2 regions of the Streptomyces sp. NPDC058257 genome follow, and region 2 is predicted to be linked to the other one. Evidence: riboswitches for the same ligand, from Rfam matches in the RefSeq annotation. Region 2 holds a riboswitch; the other holds the start of a gene.
What was found. A riboswitch is a leader RNA that binds a small molecule or an ion and turns the genes downstream of it on or off. The one in region 2 is predicted to bind glycine.
Positions count from the first base shown of each region.

Region 1: linked by a shared signal. The riboswitch ahead of gcvT (glycine cleavage system aminomethyltransferase GcvT) and the one ahead of gcvP (aminomethyl-transferring glycine dehydrogenase) in region 2 are both predicted to bind glycine.

Region 1 is NZ_JBHVXJ010000011.1:274,976-285,217, reverse strand. It holds gene ACFVXC_RS26145 (NADPH-dependent F420 reductase) at 1-179, opposite strand, end outside; gene ACFVXC_RS26140 (RNA polymerase sigma factor) at 419-1,087, shown strand; gene ACFVXC_RS26135 (CU044_5270 family protein) at 1,084-2,220, shown strand; gene ACFVXC_RS26130 (hypothetical protein) at 2,448-2,735, opposite strand; gene ACFVXC_RS26125 (EF-hand domain-containing protein) at 3,032-3,247, opposite strand; gene ACFVXC_RS26120 (L-serine ammonia-lyase) at 3,324-4,694, opposite strand; gene glyA (serine hydroxymethyltransferase) at 4,855-6,117, opposite strand; gene gcvH (glycine cleavage system protein GcvH) at 6,138-6,515, opposite strand; gene gcvT (glycine cleavage system aminomethyltransferase GcvT) at 6,616-7,749, opposite strand; glycine riboswitch at 7,915-8,020, opposite strand; gene ACFVXC_RS26100 (AAA family ATPase) at 8,204-8,878, shown strand; gene ACFVXC_RS26095 (enhanced serine sensitivity protein SseB) at 8,939-9,742, shown strand; gene ACFVXC_RS26090 (enhanced serine sensitivity protein SseB C-terminal domain-containing protein) at 9,979-10,242, shown strand, end outside.
Region 2 is NZ_JBHVXJ010000005.1:6,426-16,667, reverse strand. It holds gene gcvP (aminomethyl-transferring glycine dehydrogenase) at 60-2,945, opposite strand; glycine riboswitch at 3,143-3,240, opposite strand; gene ACFVXC_RS14810 (PRC-barrel domain-containing protein) at 3,385-3,765, shown strand; gene ACFVXC_RS14805 (DNA polymerase IV) at 3,806-5,278, opposite strand; gene ACFVXC_RS14800 (MerR family transcriptional regulator) at 5,362-5,997, opposite strand; gene ACFVXC_RS14795 (bifunctional nuclease family protein) at 6,181-6,654, opposite strand; gene ACFVXC_RS14790 (MerR family transcriptional regulator) at 6,708-7,451, opposite strand; gene ACFVXC_RS14785 (FHA domain-containing protein) at 7,468-8,436, opposite strand; gene ACFVXC_RS14780 (DUF881 domain-containing protein) at 8,519-9,391, opposite strand; gene ACFVXC_RS14775 (small basic family protein) at 9,397-9,729, opposite strand; gene ACFVXC_RS14770 (DUF881 domain-containing protein) at 9,726-10,242, opposite strand, start outside.

The DNA of each region.
Region 1 (10,242 bases), on a different contig from region 2:
ACCTGGGCGCCGCGCGCGGCCTCCTCGACCGTCACGGGCGTGGCGCCGGTCTCCTTGGCGAGGTCGGTGAGGGTCTGCGGGCCGCGGGAGTTCGCGACGGAGACGTCGTGGCCGACAGCCGTGAGGCGCCGGGTGAGGTTGCCGCCGATGTTGCCCGCGCCGATGATGCCGATCTTCATGACTCGCCCTTCCGGGGGTGGATTCGGTGGTGCCGTAGCGGAGCCAACCTCCGGAACCGGTGAGGTATTCCGGCTGAGCCGATCGCCACCCCCAGAGTTTCACCACGATCTCGCCGAGGCGAGTATGGGACTCCGTCGGCCTGTGCGCGTCCTTGGTGGGGGTGTGACGAGGGGCACAGGAACTCGGTGGAGGGTGCGGAGAGATACCTGGTGTGAGGCGTACTGAACTGGAAGACGGCATCCATGCACGGATCCGGGCAGGTGAGCGGGAGGCGTTCGGCGAGTTGTACGAGGCGTACGCGCGAACGGTCTACAACCACGCCCTGCGGCTGACCGGCGACTGGTCGACCGCCGAGGAGGTCATGTCCGAGACCTTCCTCGCGGCCTGGCGCACCCGGGACCGCCTTGAGCCGGACCGCGGTTCGCTCAAGCCGTGGCTGCTCGGCATCGCGACGCACAAGGCGCAGAACGCCAACCGGGGTCTGCGCAGGCGGCTCGCCTTCCTCTCCCGTCAGCCGCCCCCGCCCGAAGTGGCCGACTTCGCCGAGGAGTCGGCCGGGCGGATGGACGACGTGCGACGGCTCGCGGCGGTGCACGGCGCGCTGCGTCGGCTGCGCCGTCCGGAGCGGGAGGTGCTCGTCCTGTGCGTGTGGTCCGGGCTCGACTACGCGCAGGCCGCCGAGGCGCTCGGTGTTCCCGTCGGCACGGTGCGGTCGCGGCTCTCGCGGGCGCGTGCGCGGCTGCGGCGGCTCAGCGAGGACGGGTTGGATGCGACGGAAGCGCAGAACACGAAGAACACGAAGAACGTGAAGAAGATGAAGAACGTGACGGAACCTCGCCGTGGTCGCGGAGAGGTAGAGAGTGAGGCCGCGTTCGCGGCCCTGCCCCTGCGGGAGGAATTCCGATGAACGCCGCCACCCCGCCCCCGGGAGAGGCCGAGGCCGCTGAACTGGCCCGCCTGCTGCCGGAGTCGGACGAAGACGAATGGCAGCTTCCGCCGGGGCGTCACCTTCACCACAAGGACGTCCTGATGCAGCAGATCGACCACGACACGGACCAGAGCCGGACACAGCAGGCCCCCGCCCCCGCCCCCGCCCTCGCGTCCGCCCGCCGCAAGCTGCTGCGTCCCGCGGTGCTGATGCCGGCCGCCGCCGCTTTCGCGGCGGCAGGGATCCTGCTCGCCACGCTTCCGTCCGACCACGCCGACGGTGTCCGTGACATGGGGGCCGGCGACGGCGCCACCTCCGGTGCGGCCGTCACTCTCGACCGGATCGCCACCGCTTCCCTGAAGGCCGACACCCGGCGGGTGAAGGCGAGCCAGTTCGTCTACATCCGCAGCCTGGTCCAGGGCAACGAGGGCGAGCTCAACGCCAAGGTGAAGCTCGGTGCTCCGCACAAGCAGGAGTCCTGGATGTCGCAGGACCCCGCTCCCGTCACGAACATCGGCATGATCCGGGAGAGCGGAAAGGGGGCGTCGATGCCCGGTCAGGACGTCCCCATCGAGACGTCCGTCGTGGACGGTTCCGATGACTCCGGAGCCATCCCGGAGGGGCCGGAGCGGCCCACGTACAACTGGCTCGCCTCGCTGCCCACCGACCCCGACGCCCTGCTGAAGAAGCTGTATGCCCAGACGCAGGTGATCGAAGGGGAGGAGACGAAGGCGCAGGCCGTCTTCGACAAGATCGGTGACCTGCTCGAATCGACGATCATGCCGCCGGAGAATGCCGCAGCGTTCTACAAGGTCGTCGCGAAGCTCCCCGGCGTGACCGAGGTGCCCGACGCGGTGGACGCGGCGGGCCGCCACGGAATCGGCATCACCCTCGACGAGTCGTCGTGGGCGACGCGCGAGGTGTGGATCTTCGACAAGAAGTCCTTCGAATATCTCGGCTCGCGCGGCTATATGACGAAGAACCACAAGCCGGGTGGCACGCCGGGCAAGGGGGGCAACCCCGAGGAGCTCTACGGCAGCAGCGCGATCCTGGAGCGCGCTGTCGTAGCTCAGAAGGGCATGGAACCCGAAGCCGCCGACGAGCGCGGCTGAGCACGGTCCGGCCGCCCGGCCCGCACCGCCCGCAGCAGCGGGAATCCATCGAGGCGACGGCGTTGGTCAAGGCCGGGCACCTCTACGGACCGCGGTACGAGTTCACGTCCGCGCCCACGTGATGCCGCGGTGTTGGTGAACAGATCGCAGGGCCTGCCGTCGCCTGGTCAGCGGGCCGACAGCGCCAGCGGTTCGGCGCCACTGCCCTTCCCTGAGTCGGACCAAGCTCAGCCGAGACCCCGATGCGCGGCCCACAGCGCCCCGGCGCGGCTGGCGGCGTCGGCGATCAGCGCCGCCAGTTCGGGCCTGTCGGGGACGGGGAACGAGACGTATGCGCCCCGGCCGCCTGCGACTGGTCGGCCGTAGGCCTTTGTGGCGAGGTGCCCGTCCGGGAGGAGACGGACGTTGAGTGTGCTCAGCATGAACTCCTCACCACGCCGAGTGTCCGTCCAGCGGAGCTCCTGCGGGATCGTGACATTGATCGCCAGAGCACTCACTTCCAGGTCGCTGCTCATGGACAGATGGTCTCATCCACTCCGCTCGCCCTTGCGGGTGCGCGAGGCCGTCCTGACCGGGCTCGCCAACAGCGTGGAGCTGCTGCCCCGGTGGAGTCCCACACTCCGAGCAGGAGGAGCAGGCCGATCGCCTGATCGCCATGCCCGGGCTCGCGCGCCGCACGGACGCGCGCCGGTCCGCGCTCTCCCGGGGCGAGCGCGGACGGACCCTGATCGCGCGCCCGTTGAGCAGGCGCGGCGAGTACGTGCGAGGGGCCCGGCGCTCTCACGCGCCGGGCCCCTCGTACGTACCACCACTACTTCTTGTTCAGGCTCGCCCAGAACTCGTCGAAGGAGAGACGCTTGTCCTTGTCGGTGTCCTTCGTGCCGATCACGGCCTCGGCCACCGTCTCGGTGACGTAGAAGTCCCCCATCTTGGCCATGGCCGACTTCCACTCCGCCGCTGTGATGAAGCCGTCGCCGTCCGCGTCGAACTGCTTGAACGTCCTGCGCGCTTCCTCGATGTCCGCCACCGGATCCACCCCTTCTTGGTGCACTACTGACGGGGCTCAGGGTATCCGCCGTCCGGGTGACGACCGGGACGTGGGCTCAGCACTCGATGATGTTCACCGCGAGCCCGCCCCGCGCCGTCTCCTTGTACTTCACGCTCATGTCCGCCCCGGTGTCCTTCATGGTCTTGATGACCTTGTCGAGGGAGACCTTGTGGCTGCCGTCGCCGCGCATCGCCATCTTCGCCGCGGTCACGGCCTTCACCGCCGCCATGCCGTTGCGCTCGATGCACGGGATCTGGACGAGCCCGCCGACCGGGTCGCAGGTCAGGCCGAGGTTGTGCTCCATGCCGATCTCGGCCGCGTTCTCGACCTGCTCGGGGCTGCCGCCGAGCACCTCGGCGAGGGCGCCCGCCGCCATCGAGCAGGCGGAGCCGACCTCGCCCTGGCAGCCGACCTCGGCGCCGGAGATCGAGGCGTTCTCCTTGAAGAGCATGCCGATGGCGCCCGCGGCGAGCAGGAAGCGGACCACTCCCTCCTCGTCCGCGCCGGGAATGAAGTTCATGTAGTAGTGCAGGACCGCCGGGATGATGCCCGCGGCGCCGTTCGTCGGGGCGGTCACGACCCGGCCGCCCGCCGCGTTCTCCTCGTTCACCGCCATCGCGTAGAGCGTGATCCACTCCATGGAGCGGGCAAGCGGGTCGCCCTCGGCGCGCAGCTGGCGTGCGGAGTTGGCCGCGCGGCGGCGGACCTTGAGGCCGCCCGGCAGGATGCCCTCGCGGGACATGCCGCGCGAGACGCAGGACTGCATGACGCCCCAGATGTCGAGCAGACCCGCGCGGATCTCCTCCTCGGTGCGCCAGGCCTTCTCGTTCTCCAGCATCAGCGCGGAGATGGAGAGGCCGGTCTCCTCGGCGAGGCGGAGCAGCTCGTCGCCGGTGCGGAAGGGGTGTTTGAGGACCGTGTCGTCCGGCACGATCGGGTTCTCGCCGGCCACCGCGTCGTCGTCGACCACGAAGCCGCCGCCCACGGAGTAGTACGTCTTCTCCAGGACGGGGGCGCCCTCACGGTCGTACGCGAAGATCGTCATGCCGTTGGCGTGGTACGGCAGGGCCTTGCGGCGGTGCAGGACCAGGTCCTCGTCGAAGGCGAAGTCGATCTCGTGCATGCCGAGGAGGCTGATGCGGCCGGTGCTCTTGATCTGCTCGACGCGCTCGTCGGCGAACTCGACGTCGACCGAGCGCGGGGACTCGCCCTCCAGGCCGAGCAGGACCGCCTTGGGGGTGCCGTGGCCGTGGCCCGTCGCGCCGAGCGAGCCGTAGAGCTCGGCCCGTATGGCGGTGGTGTGGGCCATCAGGCCCTCGTTCTTGAGGCGGCTCGCGAAGATGCGTGCGGCGCGCATGGGGCCGACCGTGTGGGAGCTGGACGGGCCGATGCCGACCGAGAACAGGTCGAAGACCGAGAGGGCCACGAGAAACTCCAATGGTGGTTGGTAGACGCCGTTGTCTGCCGGGGTGGTGCAGAGAGCAAGGCGTGAGCCGGGGCACGAACCGGGGCACCGCGCTCACTGTGTTCACATCCAGTGTGCGCGGTGCCCCGAAGATTCGTACGAAGGAAAGCGTACGAAAATGCTACAGGTTGGGGTACAGCGGGTGCTTTTCCGCCAAGGCGGAGACGCGGGCCTTGAGCGACTCCGTGTCGACGTCGCCCGGCTTCAGCGCCTCGGCGATGATGTCGGCGACCTCACGGAAGTCGTCCTCCTGGAAGCCGCGGGTCGCGAGCGCGGGCGTACCGATCCGCAGGCCCGAGGTGACCATCGGGGGGCGCGGGTCGTTCGGGACCGCGTTGCGGTTGACCGTGATGCCGACCTCGTGGAGGCGGTCCTCGGCCTGCTGGCCGTCGAGCTCGGAGTCGCGCAGGTCCACCAGGACCAGGTGCACGTCCGTGCCGCCGGACAGGACGTCGACACCGACGGCCTTCGCGTCGTCCTGAACCAGGCGCTCGGCCAGGATGCGGGCGCCGTCCAGGGTGCGCTGCTGGCGCTCCTTGAACTCCTCGGAGGCCGCGATCTTGAAGGAGACGGCCTTGGCCGCGATCACGTGCTCCAGGGGGCCGCCCTGGAAGCCCGGGAAGACCGCGGAGTTCAGCTTCTTCGCGAACTCCTTGCTGCGGGCAAGGATGATGCCGCCGCGCGGGCCGCCGAGCGTCTTGTGCGTGGTGGAGGTGACCACGTCCGCGAACGGCACCGGGTTGGGGTGAAGGCCCGCGGCGACGAGCCCGGCGAAGTGCGCCATGTCGACCCACAGGTACGCGCCGACCTCGTCGGCGATCCGGCGGAACTCGGCGAAGTCCAGCTGACGCGGGTAGGCGGACCAGCCCGCGATGATCACCTTCGGGCTGCTCTCCTTGGCCAGGCGCTCGACCTCGGCCATGTCGATCAGACCGGCCTCGTCGACGTGGTACGGGACCACGTTGAACTGCTTGCCGGAGAAGTTCAGGCGCATGCCGTGGGTGAGGTGGCCGCCGTGCGCCAGGTCCAGGCCGAGGATCGTGTCGCCGGGCTTGGCGATCGCGAAGAGGGCGGCCTGGTTGGCGGAGGCGCCGGAGTGGGGCTGGACGTTGGCGTACTCGGCGCCGAACAGGTCCTTGAGCCGGTCGATCGCGATCTGCTCGGCGACGTCGACGTGCTCACAGCCGCCGTAGTAGCGGCGGCCGGGGTAGCCCTCGGCGTACTTGTTGGTGAGGACCGTGCCCTGGGCCTCCATGACGGCGACCGGAGCGAAGTTCTCCGAGGCGATCATTTCCAGGGTGGACTGCTGACGGTGGAGCTCGGCGTCGACGGCGGCGGCGACGTCCGGGTCCAGCTCGTGGAGAGGGGTGTTGAGAAGCGACATCAGGTGGTCCCTAAGGGTCTTTAGTTGCCTGCGAGCTCGGTGTATTCGGCCGCGGAGAGCAGGTCCTTCGGCTCATCCGTGATCCGTACCTTGAACAGCCAGCCGCCCTCGAACGGAGCGGAGTTCACCAGCGACGGGTCGTCCACGACGTCCTGGTTCGCCTCGGTGACCTCACCGGTCACGGGGGAGTACAGGTCGCTGACGGACTTCGTCGACTCGAGCTCGCCGCAGGTCTCGCCCGCGGTCACGGCCTCGCCGACCTCAGGGAGCTGGGCGTATACGACGTCACCGAGCGCGTTGGCCGCGAACTCCGTGATGCCGATCGTCGCCACACCGTCCTCGGTGGCCGAAAGCCACTCGTGCTCCTTGCTGTAACGCAGCTGCTGGGGGTTGCTCATGACCTGAATTCTCCTGTACGCGGGTGGGTGCTGCGGAACGGGACTGATGTGCGTGGGGTCACTTCCGGCTTACCACAGAGGCGGAGCAGCGGCGGAAACGTCACTTCTGGCGCTTGTAGAAGGGCAGCGCCACGACCTCGTACGGCTCGTGCGTGCCCCGGATGTCGACGCCGACACCGGTGGTTCCGGGGGCCGAGTGCGCCACGTCGACGTACGCGATGGCGATCGGCTTGCCCAGCGTCGGGGACGGCGCCCCGGAGGTGACCTCGCCGATGACCTTGCCGTCGGCGACCACGTCGAAGCCCGCGCGCGGAACGCGGCGGCCTGAGGCGATCAGGCCCACCAGCTTCCGCGGGGGAGCGGTCTCGGCGCGCTCGGCGGCGGCCGCGAGCGCCGAGCGCCCCACGAAGGTGTCGGACTGCGAGGTCTTCTCGAACTTCACGACCCGGCCCAGGCCCGCGTCGAACGGAGTCAGCTCCGCCGTCAGCTCGTGCCCGTACAGCGGCATGCCCGCCTCAAGACGGAGCGTGTCGCGGCAGGAGAGCCCGGCCGGGACCAGACCGACGTGCTCGCCGGCCTCCATGAGCGCGTTCCAGAGCTTCTCGGCGTCACCGGGCGAGACGAAGAGCTCGAAGCCGTCCTCGCCGGTGTAGCCGGTGCGGGCGATCAGGGCGGGCACGCCCGCGACGGTGCCCGGCAGGCCCGCGTAGTACTTCAGCCCCGCCAGGTCCGCGTCCGTGAGTGACTTCAGGATGCCGGGGGACTCGGGCCCCTGGACGGCGAGCAGCGCGTACGCGTCGCGGTCGTCGCGGACCTCGGCGTCGAAGCCGTCGGCGCGGGCGGTGAGCGCGTCGAGCACGGTCTGCGCGTTCGAGGCGTTGGCGACGACCATGTACTCAGGGGCGTCGGCCTCGCCCAGACGGTAGACGATCAGGTCGTCCAGGATCCCGCCGTCCTCGGCGCAGATCATCGTGTAGCGGGCGCGGCCGACACCGATGGAGCCGATGTTGCCGACGAGTGCGAAGTTCAGGAAGTCCACGGCCTGCGGTCCGGTGACCGTGATCTCGCCCATGTGGGAGAGATCGAAGAGACCGGCCTTGGTGCGGACGGCGATGTGCTCGTCGCGCTCGCTGCCGTAGCGCAGCGGCATGTCCCAGCCCGCGAAGTCGGTCATGGTCGCGCCGAGCGCGCGATGCACGGCATCGAGGGCGGTCAGACGGGGGACGGTACTCATACGGGGAACTCCCAGGGCATGACGGGCGAGGTCGATCCTCCCCATCTGTCATCGGAACCTGAGAGGTTCACCACGACCCGTCCGTATACGTCATACGTCTGTATCAGGGGGTCATGACTTGCACCTTGGGTGGAGCCGCCGGGGCGACCCGCTTTTCAGATGTGCCTCGCCCGCGCGGTACGGGGCCTGAGAGATTCAAGGGAGGGACTTGCTCCTTCGGCGCCCCGGTGCGTCCTGCGACGGCGACCGGGAACTCTCCCGCGCGGATTCAAGCGGCCTGTATGGAGTTTGCGCGCACATCATTGCACGGGCCCGCGTCACGGGGCAGTGCCAGTCCAGCTGTGCTATTCCGGGGGAAACCCCGGGCCCCGGGCGCTGTTGTGCCGCATTACCTTCTCTTTACACTTGCCGGGGAAGCTGCGGGAAGCAGTTACGTGACCGCTAGGGGAGGCCGATCACGGTGCGCAGGACCAGTGTCTACGCGACCAACACGGGGGTGGCCCTGCCCAAACAGGCCGCCGCCCCCACCAGGGAGAGCTGCGGCGCCCTGCCTGCGGTCGTCGTCCGCGACCTGAGGCAGCGGTCCGGCCACAGCCCGCACCGCCTCACGTTCGGCGCGGGCGACCTGATCGTCGTCTCCGGTCTTCCGGGCAGCGGCAAGTCCACGCTGATGCGCAGAGCCGTCGCGGGCCCGCGCATCGACTCGCAGGACACCCGCGACCGCTGGGCCCTGCGCATGCCGGCCCTGCTGCCGTACGCCGTCTACCGCCCCCTGGTCCGCCTCGCGCACTACGCGGGGCTGCGCGCCGCCCTGCGCTCCGGCGAGGGCATCGTGGTGCACGACTGCGGCACCCAGACATGGGTGCGCAGCTGGCTGGCCCGCGAGGCGGGGCGGCGCGGCACGACGCTGCATCTGCTGCTGCTCGACGTGCCGCCGGACACCGCCATAGAGGGGCAGCTCTCGCGCGGGCGCGGCGTGTCGCGGTACGCCTTCGCGCGGCACCGCAGGACCGTCGGCCGCCTGGTCGGCGCCGCCGAGCGGGGCGATCTGCCGCGCGGCTGCGGCTCCGCGATCCTGCTCGACCGGACAGCCGCGAGCATCCTGCGCGGGATCGGCTTCGGAGGCTGAGCGGCCCGTCGCGTTAGGGTCGTGCCGCAGGCAGAGCGGGACAGGGCAGGGGTTGGGCAGATGGATATTCCGGCGCAGGCGCACGCACATCCGTACGGAGGATGGCCGGGCAACGAACTCGAAGAGGTGCTCGCGGCATCGCTCGGCACGCCGGGGGCGCCCCGGACGTCCGCGGGGGCCCGCATCGTCGAGGTGCTCGGCCGCAGCCACGTCTGGGTCCCGCTGCCGAGCGGCGGCGGCCCCGACAGCGGCACTCTCGACCTGCCCACGCTGGAGATCGACGGCCAGGCCTTCGTCCCCGTCTTCAGCTCCGAGCAGCAGTTCCAGCAGGTCACCGGCGGCCGGATGGGCTGCACCGTGGCGCCCGCCGTGGAGTTCGCGCGCGGACTTCCCCCGCAGATGGGCATCGCGGTCAACCCGGACGGCACGGTCGGGGTCCCGCTGCCGCCGCCCGCCGTCGCCGAACTCTGCCGGGCCGGGCGCACCCCGCTCGACGGCCCCGCGACCGGCGGCCGTGTGCGTCTCTTCGAACCGGACTGGCAGCAGGACCCGGTGGACTTCCTGTCCGCCGCCGCCCGCGAGTTCGAGGCCACCGGGGTCGTCCTGAACGCCCGCCGCTGCCTGGCGAGCGTCGAGGGCGAGGAGCCCACGCTGTTCATCGGCGTCGAACTGACCTCCTGGGAGGGCGACGCGCGCGACCTGCCGATGGAGGCCGTGGGCCGGGCTCTCGGCCACGCCCCGGTGGTCTGGCCGGTGAACCTGGTGCTGCTCGATGTCGCCCAGGACCCGGTCGGCGACTGGATGCGCGAGCGGGTCCGGCCCTTCTTCGGCCGGACACCGGGGCACGAGCACGGACATGTGTAAGGACATGTGCAGGTACGTGTGTGAGGGTGCCGTACGTCAAGTCGGTGTCAGGATCGCCGCTTAAGCTGGTTTCATGGCCCGGGCGGGGCACGGCCCCGCCGATTCGGCCCGGGGCCACCGACCGGCTCGGCTCAGGTCACGGCAGGTTCATCAGGTTCATCAGGTTCATCAGGTTCCAGGCTCAGCGGGTCAGTGGCTCGGCGGGTCAGCGGGTCATCGCGAAGGGGCGGTTAAGGGTGAGTGCGTCGGGCACGGCTGCTGCCGGGCAGGTCGAGCACATGCTGCGCCAGGTGACGCCAGGGCGTTATGACGCCTACGAGGCGCTCCTGCGGGCGCTCGCCGCCGACCAGGTGTGGATGCTGCTCTGGCACGGCCAGGCCGGATCCCCCGACGCGCAGTACGGGAACATGGAGGTCGAGGGCCTGGGGTACGCGCCGTGCGTGACCTCCGCCCAGGAGCTCTCCGCGAGTGGCTGGAACCGTTCGTACGAGGTGGTCAGC
Region 2 (10,242 bases):
GGGGCCGACCCGGAGCAACAACCTCCGGACCGGCCCCCACGCATGTTCTGGACGCGATATCAGTCCTCGTACGCGTCCAGCGGCGGGCAGGAGCAGACCAGATTCCGGTCGCCGTACGCCTGGTCGATGCGGCGCACCGGCGGCCAGTACTTGTCCGCGGCCACGACGCCGGCCGGGAAGACGGCCTCCTCGCGGCTGTACGCGTGCTCCCACTCACCGCCGAGCGCGGCAGCGGTGTGCGGCGCGTTCCGCAGCGGGTTGTCCTCGGCGGTCCACTCTCCGCCGACCTTCTCGATCTCCGCGCGAATGGCGATCATCGCTTCGCAGAACCGGTCGATCTCGACCAGGTCCTCGCTCTCGGTCGGCTCGATCATCAGCGTCCCCGCGACCGGGAACGACATGGTCGGCGCGTGGAAGCCGTAGTCGATGAGCCGCTTGGCGATGTCGTCGACGCTGACACCGGTCGCCTTGCTCAGCGGGCGCAGATCGATGATGCACTCGTGCGCGACCAGGCCGCCGGGACCGGTGTAGAGCACCGGGTAGTGCGGTTCGAGGCGCTTGGCGATGTAGTTCGCGGAGAGCACCGCGACCTGCGTGGCGCGCTTGAGGCCCTCGCCGCCCATGAGGCGTACGTACGCCCAGGAGATCGGCAGGATTCCGGCGGAGCCCCACGGCGCGGCGGAGATCGGCCCGACGCCCGTCTCGGGACCGGCGGCGGGCTGCAGCGGGTGGTTGGGCAGGTACGGCGCGAGGTGCTCGCGCACTCCGACCGGGCCGACGCCGGGGCCACCGCCGCCGTGCGGGATGCAGAAGGTCTTGTGCAGATTCAGGTGCGAGACGTCGCCGCCGAACTTGCCGGGCTGGGCGAGGCCCACCAGGGCGTTCAGGTTCGCCCCGTCGACGTACACCTGGCCGCCCGCCTCGTGCACGGAGGCGCAGATATCGGCGACGTGCTCCTCGAACACACCGTGCGTCGACGGGTAGGTGATCATGAGCACGGACAGCTCGTCACGGTGCTTCTCGATCTTGGCGCGCAGATCCTCGACGTCGATCTCGCCGTCGTCGCTGGTCTTCACGACGACGACCTTCATGCCGGCCATCACGGCGCTCGCGGCGTTGGTGCCGTGCGCGGAGGACGGGATGAGGCAGACGGTGCGCTGGTCGTCGCCGTTGGCACGGTGGTAGCCCCGTACGGCGAGCAGCCCGGCGAGCTCGCCCTGCGAACCGGCGTTGGGCTGCAGCGAGACCTTGTCGTACCCGGTGACCTCGGCGAGCCGCTCCTCCAGCTCACGGATGAGCGTGAGATAACCCTGCGCCTGCTGGGCGGGCGCGAAGGGGTGCAGCTGACCGAACTCGGGCCAGGTGACCGGCTCCATCTCCGTGGTCGCGTTGAGCTTCATGGTGCAGGAGCCCAGCGGGATCATGCCGCGGTCGAGCGCGTAGTCGCGGTCGGCCAGCTTGCGCAGGTAGCGCAGCATGGCGGTCTCGGAGCGGTACTGGTGGAAGACGGGGTGCGTGAGGTACTCGTCCTCGCGCAGCAGACCGGCCGGGAGCGTGTCCTCGGTCTCCGCGTCGAGCGCCTCGACGTCCGCCTCCACCTTGAACGCGGTCCAGATCGCGGTGAGTTGCTTGCGCGTGGTGGTCTCGTCACAGGCCAGGGAGACGTGGTCGGCGTCGATCTGGTGGATGTTGACGCCGCCCTCGCGGGCCGCGGAGACGAGTTCCTCGGCCCTGCCGGGCACCCGCACGGTCAGGGTGTCGAAGTACGCGCCGTGCACGACCTCGACGCCGCCCGCGGTGAGCCCCGCCGCGAGCACGGTCGCGTAGCGGTGCGTACGGCGCGCGATGGCCTTGAGTCCCTCGGGCCCGTGGTAGACCGCGTACATTCCGGCCATCACCGCGAGCAGCACCTGAGCGGTACAGATGTTGCTGGTGGCCTTCTCGCGACGGATGTGCTGCTCACGGGTCTGCAGCGCGAGCCGGTAGGCCTTGTTGCCGTCCGCGTCCACGGAGACGCCGACGAGCCGCCCCGGCAGGTTGCGCGCGAACTTCTCGCGCACCGCCATGTAACCGGCGTGCGGGCCGCCGAAGCCCATCGGCACACCGAAGCGCTGTGTGGTGCCGACGGCGATGTCGGCGCCGAGCTCACCGGGCGAGGTGAGCAGCGTCAGAGCCAGCAGGTCGGCGGCGACGGAGACGATGGCCCCGATCTCGTGCGCCTGCTCGATGAGGGGCTTCATGTCGCGCACGGCACCGGAGGCGCCCGGGTACTGGATCAGTACGCCGACGACACCGCGCTCGGCGACCTCGGCCGGGATGCCCTCGCTCAGATCGGCGACCACGACCTCGACACCGGCCGGCTCGGCGCGGGTCTGTATGACGGCGATGGTCTGCGGCAGCGTGTCGGCGTCGACGAGGAAGACACCGTCCTTGACCTTGCCCACGCGCCTCGACAGGGCCATGGCCTCGGCGGCGGCGGTCCCCTCGTCGAGCAGCGAGGCACCGGAGGTGGGCAGCCCGGTGAGCTCGGCGACGACGGTCTGGAAGTTCAGCAGGGCCTCGAGGCGCCCCTGGGAGATCTCCGGCTGGTAGGGCGTGTACGCGGTGTACCAGGCCGGGTTCTCCATGACGTTCCGCAGGATCACCGGCGGCGTGAAGGTCCCGTAGTAGCCAAGCCCGATCATGGGATCAAGAACCTGGTTACGGTCCGCGAGGGAACGCAGCTCGGCCAGGACCTCGGCCTCGGTGCGCGCTCCGGGCAGGTTCAGCGCCTCGGCGTTCTTGATCACATCCGGTACGGCGGCGGCGGTCAGCTCGTCGAGCGAGCCGTATCCGACCTGCGCGAGCATCTTGGCCCGTGCTTCCGCATCGGGGCCGATGTGCCGCTGCTCGAAGGGAATGCCCTGTTCGAGCTGGGAAAGCGGGATGCGAGGGGTGGCGGTCATTGCGGAGGCCTCCTGGTCTGACGCGACCTGCGAGGGGCACCACGGCGCGGGTACCCGGACGGCCTCCCCCTCTGTCATCTCAACCTGAGAGTTTCACCGGTCCGCGCCCCCATGAGGGAGCTGTCCCGGCTTTCACCGTCGGTGAGGAAGGGATTCGAACGTGCCCGCCCGACGCCCGCCCTACTTTCCAGAGTGACCTCGTCCGTGCGGTACAGGGGCCTGAGAGATTCCGGGGAGGAGTTGCTCCTTCGGCGCCCCCGGTGTCTCCACCGGAGAGCTCTCCCGCACGGGGTCAGCAGCCATGCGCCAGCCTACCAGCGAGGACTGCGGGCGATCCCTCGAGTGGCCGCCTGCCCCGAAGTGCTCTTTCGTAGTGATTACGAACGAACAAGGATGAGTCGTGCCCCACTTCGACAAGCCTCGACCAGTTGGAGGGCCCGTGCAGACCGACATCGATCCGCGCAACCTGATCGGCCGGAAGGCGTTCGACCGGAACGGGGCCAAGATCGGCACGATCGACGAGGTCTATCTCGACGACGCCACCGGCGCCCCGGAGTGGGCGGCCATACGCACGGGTCTGTTCAGCAGGGACGCGTTCGTGCCCCTGGAACCCAGCGAGGTCACGCGCGAGGGCACCCTGCGCATCCCCTTCGAGCGCTCCCTGATCAAGGACGCCCCCGATTTCGGCGTGGGCCGCCATCTCTCCCCCGAACAGGAACTGCAGCTCTACCACCACTACGGCCTGGACATCGCGCCCCCGCAGGCGCCGCCACCACCGGACCAGGACTTCGGCACCATCGCGGGCCAGGAAGCGCCCTGACCCTCATCGGTCACCCCGGCGACTCACGCACGTACGGGCATCACGGCTCCGGCTCGGGCTCCGGCTCCGGCTCCGGCTCCTCAGGAGCGGTCACCAACGGCAGGGGCTCCGCGGGCTCCAGCTCCGGATCATCCGTCCTGAACGTCCGCACCCGTCCCGGCGCCGACGATTCCGGCGTCTCGAAGCGGACCGTCACCCGCCCCAGACCACTCCCCTGCACCCACCCGTGCCCGAACTCGGCATGCCGCACATCGTGCCCGGCAGCCCACCGCCGCTCGGTCGCCGCCACTGACACGACGGGTACGACCGGGGACACGGCCGGCACCTCCACCGCGTCACCCACGGCCTGTGCCGCCGCCACCCCAGCCGGCTCCCCCTCTGCCTCCCCCTCTGCCTCCCTCCCCGCCTCCAGGGCCTCGGCCGCCTCAGCCGCCTCAGCGGCCTGCGCCTGCGCGAAGAGGTCCTCCTGCGTGTAGTCGGCAAGCCCCGTGACCCCCACCCCGAGGAGCCGCACGCCTCCGGTGGTGTCCACGGCCTCAAGCAGCCGCGCCGCCGCCTCCCGCACCACCCCGGGGTCGTCCGTCGGCCCGCGCAGCGTCTCGGAGCGCGTCAGCGTCGAGAAGTCGAACCGCCGCACCTTCAACACGATGGTCCGCCCCGAGTGCCCGGCAGCCCGCAGCCGCTCCACACACCGGTCCGCCAGCCGCGCCACCTCGCCCCTGACCCGTACCCGGTCATGGATGTCCACGTCGTACGTGTCCTCGACGCTGACCGACTTGGATTCCCGCTCCGCCACCACGGGCCGCTCGTCCCGGGCAAGGGCCATCGCGTACAGCGCGCTCCCGTGCGACTTCCCGAGGAGCCGTACGAGCTCGTCCTCACCCGCCTCGGCGATCTCCCCCACCGTCGTGATGCCCCCGCGCCGCAGGTGGTCCCCGGTGGCGGGACCGACACCGGGCAGGGTCCGCACCGACATCGGCCCGAGCAGCTCCCGCTCGGTGCCCGGCACTATCAGCCGCAGACCGTCCGGCTTGGCCTCCTCCGAGGCGATCTTCGCCAGCATCTTGGACGCGGCGAGCCCGACCGAACCCGCGAGCCCGGTCACCGCCTTGATGTCCGCGCGCAGCCGCTCGCCCACGGCAAGGGCCGACTCCTGGTCGTCGGCCACGCCGCCCGCCTCCAGATCGACGAACGCCTCGTCCAGACTGAGCGGCTCCACCAGCGGCGACAGCTCCCGAAGGAGCGACATCACCTGGTCACTGATCCCGCGGTAGAGCCCGAAGCGCGGGACCAGATAGGCGGCATTGGGCGCCAGGCGACGCGCCTGCCCCATGGGCATGGCCGAGTGCACGCCGAACTTACGCGCTTCGTACGAGGCGGTGGCCACCACACCCCGGGGTCCGAGGCCGCCCACCACCACGGCTTTCCCGCGCAGACTCGGCTTCGCGGCCTGCTCGGCAGACGCGTAGAAGGCATCCATGTCGAGATGCAGGATCGTGGGCGCGGTTCTCACACCCCTGATGCTGCCCTACGCCACTGACAACGCCCCGAGAACGCCACCCCGGCCCCCGAACCGGCTCGGGCGGTCACGGCCTCTCACACGGCCCTGTTGCGCCGCCTCGCGAGCTCGTCGGCGGGGTTCTGCCGCAGGAGCGTCTCTCCGGTGTCGATCCGCTCGCCGTGCAGCTGCGAGAGTGCGGCGTCCACATCCCGCCACACGACGCCCACGGCGATCCCGAAGACTCCCTGGCCGCCCTGGAGCAGATCGTGGACCTCGTCGGGCGACGTGCACTCGTACACCGTCGCGCCGTCGCTCATGAGCGTCATCCGCTCCAGGTCCTCGCAACGGCGGTCGCGCAGATGCTGGACCGTGGTCCGGATGTTCTGCAGGGACACGCCGGTGTCGAGGAACCGCTTCACGATCTTCAGGGCGACGACGTCCCGGAAGCTGTAGAGCCGCTGGGCCGCCGACCCGCCCGCGGACCGCACAGTGGGCTCGACGAGACCCGTACGGGCCCAGTAATCGAGCTGTCGGTACGTGATACCGGCAGCCGCACACGCGGTCGGCCCCCGGTAACCGATCTGTTCCTGTTCGGACTGTCCGGACGTGGCGTCCCCGCTCCCCTGAACGCTCCCCTGAACGGCCATCGGCCTCTTCGGAGAGTGACTGGCCGCGCTGCTGTGAAGCGGATACGGACTGCCCGTCGCCGTATCGTCGCCGCTGCTTCTCACGCCGACCTCCGTCCTTGACCTGCCTTCTCGAAGGTAGGCAGTCACCAGGGGCTCGTCAACGATCGCCACACTCGGCACGCCGAGTGATAATCACCCTAAGAGTGGTTTGCCGTACCGCGCCGCCGGGAAAGGCTAGCCGAATGGTCCGCCGGGACCATTCGGAAGCGACTCGGAAGCGACGGACTACTGGCTGTTGGTGCCGAAGTCCTCGGGCGAGATCTGGTCGAGGAACTCGCGGAACTTCTCCACTTCGTCCTCCTGCTCGTCCGGAATGGCGATGCCCGCGTCGTCGAGGACACCGTCACTGCCGTAGATCGGCGTTCCGGTGCGCAGCGCGAGCGCTATGGCGTCGGACGGCCGGGCGCTCACCTCGACTCCACTGGCGAAGACCAGCTCCGCGTAGAAGACCCCTTCTCGGAGGTCCGTGATGCGCACTTCGGTGAGCTCCTGTCCCACCGCCTCCAGCACGTCCTTGAACAGGTCGTGGGTCAGCGGCCGTGCGGGCGCCATCCCCTGCTGTGCGAAGGCGATCGCGGTCGCCTCCCCTGGTCCGATCCAGATGGGGAGGTAGCGATCGCCTCCCACTTCACGCAGGAGCACGATCGGTTGGTTGGAGGGCATTTCCACCCGGACACCTACGACGTCGAGCTCGTTCACACAGCAACCCTAGGACGTGCCCGGCCGGTTTGGGTAGTCGGGCACCTCCCGAGTCAGGGCAACCGCACCCCGAGCGCCGTCTGCACCAGTGCAGAATGCAGCTTTCCGGTCAGCCCCGCGAGCTCCTTCGTACGGGCTTCCGCATGGGCTCTGGTCTGCGGGTTACGGTGCCGGCGCAGCGGCGCCACGACCTGGTCGACGAGTCCGGCCTCGCGCTCGGCCGCCGACTTCATGGCGCGCAGATGTCGCGGTTCGATACCGAACCGCCCGAGTTCGACGACGAGCGCGGCGACCGTCACGGCCTCCGCGTCATAACCGCCGTCCGGCAAGGGTGCGATGAGCCCGTACGTCTCCCACTCCGCGAGCTGCTCCGCCTCGATCTCCGCGGCGGCAAGCAGCTCGGCACGGCCCACACGGGCCGCTGTGGGCCCCTCGGCGTCACTCACGCCCCAGGCGTCACCCGGTTCCCGCGGCTGCCCCAGAGAGGGCAGTGGAGCCCGTTCTCCGCGCTCCAGGGCGTCCAGGTGCTCCCGGATGACCTTGAGCGGCAGATAGTGGTCCCGCTGCATCCTCAGGACGTGACCGAGCCGCTCGACATCCTCGGGACTGAACTTCCGGTAACCGGACGGCGTGCGCTCCGGCTCGATGAGCCCTTCCGACTCCAGGAAACGGATCTTGGAGATCGTAACCTCGGGAAACTCGTCACGCAGCGCGTTCAGCACGGCGCCGATACTCATCAGCCGACGGTCCTCGGCGGCGGTGCCGTTCCCGGCACCGCCCCTCGGTGTTTGAAGCATGGACCTTCCCTACGGGTCAGATACCGATGCCCCGCTGGCTCGCGTAGAAGACCAGTCGGTACTTGCCGATCTGCACCTCGTCGCCGTTCGACAGCGCGACCGAGTCGATGCGCTCCCGATTGACGTACGTGCCGTTGAGGCTGCCCACGTCGGCGACGGTGAAGGAACCGTCCCCGAGGCGACGGAACTCCACGTGGCGGCGCGAGACGGTCACGTCGTCCAGGAAGATGTCGCTCTGCGGGTGACGCCCCGCCGTGGTCAGCTCGCCGTCCAGGAGGAAGCGGCTGCCCGAGTTCGGTCCCCTGCGCACCACGAGGAGCGCGGAGCCGAGCGGCAGTGCGTCAACGGCGGCCTGGGCCTCCGGCGAGAGGGCGGGCGAGGCGGTCTGCCCCGTCACCTCCGCGTCGTAGGCCTCCAGGCCCGAGATGGAGATGGTGGAGGTCGTCTCGGAGGGACGCTCCGGCGCGGCCCCGGCCCGCAGCGGCGCGCCGCAGTTGGAGCAGAACCGACTCGCCTCCGCGTTGCGGTTCCCGCACCTCGTACACACCAGGGCCATGGACGGATCCTCCTGCCGCGGCTGCCCCGCGGGGGCATTCGATGCGTACGGATCGGGGGTAAACCCTCCACCCGTACTTGAGGTTGACGGTTCTCCGAAACCTATGCGGCCCGCACCGGCGGGGTCAACAGACGACGCGCCCTGCGCGCCCGAATTGTCACCGCCTGGCCCACCGACCTGGTCGCGGAACATCGGGCGCTCTCCGCCCTGCTCCTCGGCATCTCCATGGCGCGTGGCACGGTGCCGGGCAGTGGCGGGATTGCCGCTGTCCTCACGTGCACTCTTGCCGAACAACTTCGCAAACAACTTCACGGGCGATTCCCCTTGACCGAAACAGACCCGCCCGTGGGGCAGGACGAACCCTGATTGCACACACCGGCGTACATCGGCAGCACAGACATCCTCACAACGTCCGCATCCACCAAACAGTTTCCACCACGCACCACGCTTACGGTGCGCCGACCCCCCGCAACCTCATGCCCTCGACCGGCGGCCCCCATGCACCCCCGCCTCACTGGGACGACGACCGAGCGTAATCAGGCCGCTTCGCCGCTCGCAAGGCGTCCACCACGATCTTCTCCGCTCGCGTCACGGTGGCGGTGGCCTGCTCCTTCTCCAGAGTCTGCACCACGCCACCTGGGATGTTCAGCGCCGGTTCCAGGTCCTGCGGCTTGCCGATCACCTTGAACCGGTAGGGCTTGCCGACCTTGCGGCCGTCCACCCTGACACCGCCACTGTCCGTATCCGACAGATAGGTGTTGGCCACTACGCGTACGTCATTGATCTGGATGGCTTCGGCACCCGCGGCGCGCAGCTCCTGGATGGCGTCGAGCAGCATGTCCGCCTCGACCGAACCCTTCTTGTCATCGATGGTCAGCGTGATGCCAGGACCCTGCGCCGCCACGGTGCCCGCCAGAATGCCGAGTTGACGTTCTTTCTCGACAGTCTGCTTGCGGGCCTCCTCGGCCTGGTCCGAGCTGTTCTCAAGACCGGTGCGCTGATCCTCCAGACGCTGCTTCTCACCTTCCAGACGCTGTGTACGGTCATCCAGTTCATCGAGAATGCGTACGAGATCTTCTTGACGTGCGCCACGGAGCGCACTGCTGTCGTTGTTGGAGCGCACCTGGATGGCAAGGCCGAGCCCCAGCACGAACAGAAGCAGGGCGACGATGAGTTGAGGACGCGTGACGCGAGGCGGCCACAGCCCCTCCTTCAGCCGCTGACGACCGCGGAGTGAAGGCGCCCGCTCGTCGTCCTGCTGCTTGTCCCGCGGCTCGCCCCGCACGGGCGCCGCGCCCTCCACGGGCTCCGCCGGCGCACTGTGCACCTCGGCGGGAAGCTCCCTGCCGCGGTTGTCTCCGCCGGGCGTCTCGTCCGTACCCATACGCGTCACGCCCTGAAGATGTGTCGGCGGATGGCGGCGGCGTTGGAGAAGATCCGGATACCGAGGACCACCACGACACCGGTGGAGAGCTGGGCGCCCACGCCCAACTTGTCACCCAGGAACACGATCAGGGCGGCCACGACCACGTTCGAGAGGAACGAGACCACGAAGACCTTGTCGTCGAAGATCCCGTCGAGCATCGCGCGCAGGCCTCCGAACACCGCGTCCAGTGCCGCCACCACGGCGATCGGCAGGTACGGCTCGACCATCGCCGGAACCTCGGGCCGGACCAACAATCCAGCCACGACTCCCACGACGAGGCCCAGTACGGCGATCACGATGTGCCCTTTCCTGCCTTCGGCTCTGCTGTACGTACGGTCACACTCGGCGCTGCCGGCAGCCGGACGTCTTCATGGACGGAAATGCTGGTCCGGACATCGAAGTTCTCCTGCAGAGCATGCAGATACTGACCGTCGCGACTGTTCTGGAATCGCGTGCTCAAGCGCTGACCGTCACCCACGGCAAGCACCGTATACGGCGGCACCAGCGGCTTGTTGTCGACCAGTATCGCGTCTCCCGCGGCCCTGATCGCCGACAACGCCGTCAGACGCTGGTCATTGATGGCGATCGCCTCAGCGCCCGACTGCCACAGGCCGTTGACGACCCGCTGCATGTCGCGGTCACGCACCCGTCCGGTGTCGGAGAATCCCGCGCTCTCGCGCGGCCCGCCCCCACCCGAGTCGGCTTCCTTGGCATCGTCCACCACGAGCTTCACACCGCGCCCATGGACCTTGGTGGCACCGGAGAGCAGGGACACCAACTCGCCCTGGCTGCCACCGTGTTTCTTCAGT